DNA from 2 places in the Virgibacillus salinus genome. Region 1 is predicted to be linked to the other one. Evidence: predicted binding sites of a transcription regulator. Region 1 holds the regulator's gene; the other holds the start of a gene.
What was found. The regulator LexA, encoded in region 1, represses DNA repair genes until DNA is damaged. The targets are predictions, from matches to a motif close to CGAACATATGTTCG.
Positions count from the first base shown of each region.

Region 2: BLS02_RS13885 (YhjD family protein) is a predicted target of LexA. The motif match lies at 1,324-1,337, and genes of this name have one in related genera.

Region 1 covers NZ_FNKD01000002.1:625,729-628,144, reverse strand. The annotation lists gene glnA (type I glutamate--ammonia ligase) at 1-537, shown strand, start outside; gene lexA (transcriptional repressor LexA) at 851-1,474, opposite strand; gene BLS02_RS10015 (YneB family resolvase-like protein) at 1,762-2,416, shown strand, end outside.
Region 2 covers NZ_FNKD01000003.1:374,079-376,494, forward strand. The annotation lists gene BLS02_RS13875 (fatty acid--CoA ligase family protein) at 1-37, shown strand, start outside; gene BLS02_RS19010 (hypothetical protein) at 166-315, shown strand; gene BLS02_RS13880 (competence protein ComK) at 448-969, shown strand; gene BLS02_RS13885 (YhjD family protein) at 917-1,306, opposite strand; gene BLS02_RS13890 (TVP38/TMEM64 family protein) at 1,515-2,162, shown strand; gene lepB (signal peptidase I) at 2,301-2,416, shown strand, end outside.

The DNA of each region.
Region 1 (2,416 bases):
CTTAGTGATGTCGCTTATCAATTTACAGCCGGTGTCATTAAACATGCAACAAACTTTACAGCAGTTACAAATCCAACAGTTAATTCATTTAAGAGACTTGTACCGGGATATGAAGCTCCTTGTTACGTCGCGTGGTCTGGGACAAATCGAAGCCCGCTTATTCGAATTCCGTATTCAAGAGGTTTGAGTACAAGAATTGAAGTTAGAAGTGTTGATCCTGCAGCTAATCCATATATGGCCATGGCCGTATTACTTGCTTCTGGATTGGAAGGAGTTAGTAAGAAATTAACACCACCTACTTCTGTAGACCGTAATATTTATATGATGGATAAAGAAGAAAGAGAGAAAAATGGTATAAAAGATTTGCCAGCAACACTTATGGATGCGTTACAAGAACTTCAAAAAGACAAAGTTGTTACAGATGCATTAGGCGAACACTTATACGAACACTTTATTGAAGCGAAAGAAATTGAATGGGATATGTTCCGTACGACTGTACACCCTTGGGAAAGAGAACAATATCTATCAACATATTAAAGAAAAAAAGGCTTTCGTCATTTTATTGACGGAAGCCTTTTTATTTGTTAAGCGTACTATAGAATTTAAGTGCTGTGGGATAACTGAACTTCAGAATCAGCCACGTCCAGCTCCGACGTACAGGACGTACTAGTGCCGGTGACGCCACAGGACGTGGCGTTTTCACCGGCCAGCGCCTAGCGCCTAGTGAACTTCCCTCCCCGTGTCTACTACGATAAGTCAACATCGAATCGCTTACGCTCTTCGTGTATCCTTTATCTCACACGGGTCAGTCCAGTCCATACGGAGCTAAACAGGCGCTTGCGCCTTTGTTCTATTGAATATTACGGTATAAGCCGATTACCTTACCTAGTATTGTTACATTTTGATAGATGAGAGGATCCATTGTGGCATTTTCTGGCTGCAAGCGAATTTGATTTTTTTCTTTAAAGAATCTCTTTACAGTTGCCTCGTCTTCATCAGTCATTGCAACAACAATTTCTCCGTTTTGCGCAGTATTTTGCTGTTTCACAATAACCATATCCCCGTCTAAAATACCAGCTTCTATCATACTTTCACCGTCGATGATGAGAACGAATAAGTTATCATCAGGTCCGGCGCTGGAACTAGGTAATGGAACGAATTCTTCGATGTTTTCTACCGCAGTAATTGGTATCCCAGCAGTAACTTTACCAATAACTGGTGCATATCTTGCTTCTTCCCTAGGAATATGACTTTCTTCAGATAGGTCTAAAACCTCTATAGCTCTTGGTTTAGTAGGGTCTCTTCTAATGAAGCCTTTACTTTCAAGCCTCGCCAAATGCCCATGCACAGTTGAACTTGAAGCAAGTCCGACTGCTTCTGCAATCTCTCTAACCGATGGTGGATAACCTTTGCCATCTACCTCTTCTTTAATATACTCAAGTATTGTTTCCTGTCTTTTAGAAAGTTTATTCATCTATCAAACACCTCACGCATAGGATTTATTAATGATAGTTTACCACCTATTTTTGGAAAAAGCAAACATTCGTTCGAGAAAACTATTGACAAGACCATATGTTCGTATATAATGGTTAATAGAGGTTAATACGAACAAAGGTTCTTATATTGAAAAAGAAAGGACTGATTAATATGTTTGGAAAAGTAACAAAGACAGATGTATTTTATTTAGTTGCTTTTACTTTGGCATTAGGTTTCTTATATTTCTCCATGATAACAAGTGCATAGCGTAAGGAGCGAAAACTTTTGAAAGCAATAATATATTGTCGTGTAAGTACAGACAAAAAAGTACAAGAGACATCATTAAAGAGACAGAAAGAGGAATTAATGGCCCTTGCAAACAATCATATGCTTACCGTTGTGGATTGTATTGAAGAAAAAGAGAGCGGGTATGAGATAAATAGAGATGGTATTTTTCGAATGCTTGAATTTTTTTCTGAAAAGAAGGCAGAATGTTTGTTAATACAGGATGAAACAAGGTTAGGGCGGGGGAATACTAAAATAGCCTTGTTTCATCAGTTACAGAAATTAGATATTTCCATATATACAGGAATGCAAGGCGGAGAGATTGAGTTGTCTGAGTCAGATTCAATGGTCCTGCAAATAGTTGGTATTGTAGAAGAATATCAACGTAAAATCCATAATACAAAAATTAAACGGGGGATGAGAAAGGCAATAAATGAAGGATTTGATCCAAGTGAAAACTTATCAAACCGACACCATGCACCTGGTAGAGAACGAAAAGTATTTCCAATAGAAGAAGTTGTGCGGATGAGGCAAAATAACTTAACATTTGAGGAAATTACAACTACATTAAATGGATTAGGTCACCCGGTTTCCAAAGCAACTGTTCACCGGAGGTATCAGGAGTTTGAAAAACTTGAATCTAATACCCATGTAA
Region 2 (2,416 bases), on a different contig from region 1:
TTTACGAAAGAATTTGCGTAATAAAGTAGAACAGTAGAATTTATTTATAGAAAAGAGATGTTCTGGTTGCCAGAACATCTTTTTCTATGTCTAGGAGCTTCTGCTTTCGCTAGTATAATTGACCTCAAATCCTGGAATACTAAAAAGTAAAAGGATTTGTTAGCGATGAAAAAAAATAATGATACCCCGGAATTAGCTACATTTACAATATTAAATCCGGATTTTCATGCACAGCTAGATCAAAGAAGGGAAGAGGAACAATTAACTGATGAAAATAGTAGCAATAACGACAACTTGTCAGATTCAACAGATTAATTTTGTCTAAATTGTGAACATTGCTGATAATTTGTTGAAAAATTAAATTATTAATACCTTTTTCACTAGAAATTTGGTAAATTATAGATAAGCCTCTTTCTTTTCATTTAATTATGAAAGGATGAAGATAATATGTTAAATGATGTTTACTTTCCATCGCACGAAGTAACCCCTCTTACCATGGCAGTGATAGCGAAGCATGACGAAAACGGAAATATAAATACGACTGTTTTAGAAGAGCAGGAAGAGTATTTTGTTGAACATTCCCCAAGTAAAGTCATAGATTATGCTTGCAAGTTCTTCGGATCAAGTTTACGTGGTCGTCAAGACGGCACTCGCGATATTTGTGGTATTACGCACAAAGCTCCCATTTCGATTGATCCTACCAGTGGCATGTATTTCTTTCCTACAATTGCACCAACAAGCCCAAAGTGTTCGTGGATTGCCCATTCTCATGTTAATCAAGTCATGAAAGGCCCTGGTCGGTTTACTGAAGTAGTGTTTAAGAATGGCAAAACGATTCTTCTGGAAGTTTCTCTTGGATCGCTGCTCAATCAGGTACATCGAACTGCACAATTTCGCTATTTATTGGATAACCGTATTAAGTATTTGCAGAAACAGAATGCTGATGTGGTGGCAGAGCCTTTTGCATAAGTTCCTGGACGATTAGTTCCACCTTTTTGCGGATAGCAGGGTTAAAATAATTACGTTTTTCTTCCCGACCTTTGCTAATAAATAAAAATGAAGAAAATGAATCATTTTTATTTAGTGTTACTACCCGTATGCTACCGTCCTCCATCATTTTCCGTAATTTTCTTCGCTCATTTGTTGCTTCTGAATTCATTTTTTCCAAAAGTTCAACATAAGGTTCTTTAATCTTAAAAGCTCCCTGCTGGATGTGCTGAATATCCTGTTGAATAACAACCATTGCCATCGAAAGGAACAGAAAGCGTGAAGCTAACTGTAATTCTTCTTCATTAAGATAGCGCATGATAACCCTCCATTAGTAGAACGTTTGTTCTGTAATCATTATATGATAAAATAAACAAAAAATACACTAAAAAATTTGAAGCTGAAAAGAAAGAGGCTGAAATCTTTATTTCTGGCTTTGCAGATAGTCAGGTTTAATTTAAACTAAAAGAAGATAAACTTGCATTAGGTGTATACGATGTTTATAGGTGATTAAGGGAGACATATTAATGGATGTGTTAAATTTTATAGCTAATTTCAAGATATTACTTCAAGAAGACAAGTTAGATGAATATATCATGCAATTATTAAATGAATATGAAAGTTTAGGTCCTATTCCAGGGATTGCATTACCCTTCATAGAGGCATTTCTGCCATTTTTGCCATTGGTTGTTTTTGTGTTTGCAAATGCTGCGGCATATGGATTGCTGGAGGGTTTTTTGCTGTCATGGGCTGGGGCATCGGTTGGTGCTGTTTTGGTTTTTCTAATCATACGAAGACTTGGTGATAAGCGACTTTTTAAAGCAATTCGTAACAATAAACAAGTACATAAGGTGACTGGCTGGGTTGAAAGACGGGGCTTTGGGCCGTTGTTTCTATTAATGTGTTTTCCCTTTTCACCATCAGCAGTGATTAATGTTGTATCCGGTTTATCCAATATAAGCACCCAACAATTTATATTGGCAGTATTGCTTGGTAAATCTGTCATGATATTTTCCATAGCTTATGTGGGATCAAGTATTTTTGAATTTGCAAAGGAACCGGTAAAAACGATTGTAGTTGGGATATGTATTGTATCATTTTGGCTTATCGGTAAATACGTTGAGCGTCGTTTGCAGCGAAAAGCATTAATCAAAGAAATTTCCGAAAGAGATTAGGTTAGAAATTATCTGAACGGGGTATGCTAGACAAAGAGAAAAGCGGAAGCGTCTATTAAAAGGATGGATAATCAATTAATTCCATTAATCATGGGGCGCTTTTGCTGGACCGGAGAAAACACCCTGGAGGAAATTTGTATGAAAAGAAAATACTTACGTAAAATCATCCCTGTTGTTTTATTAGCAATAGCATTGGCATTTCTTTTTCGATCCTTTTTATTTGCCAGCTATGTCGTTGATGGTGAATCGATGGA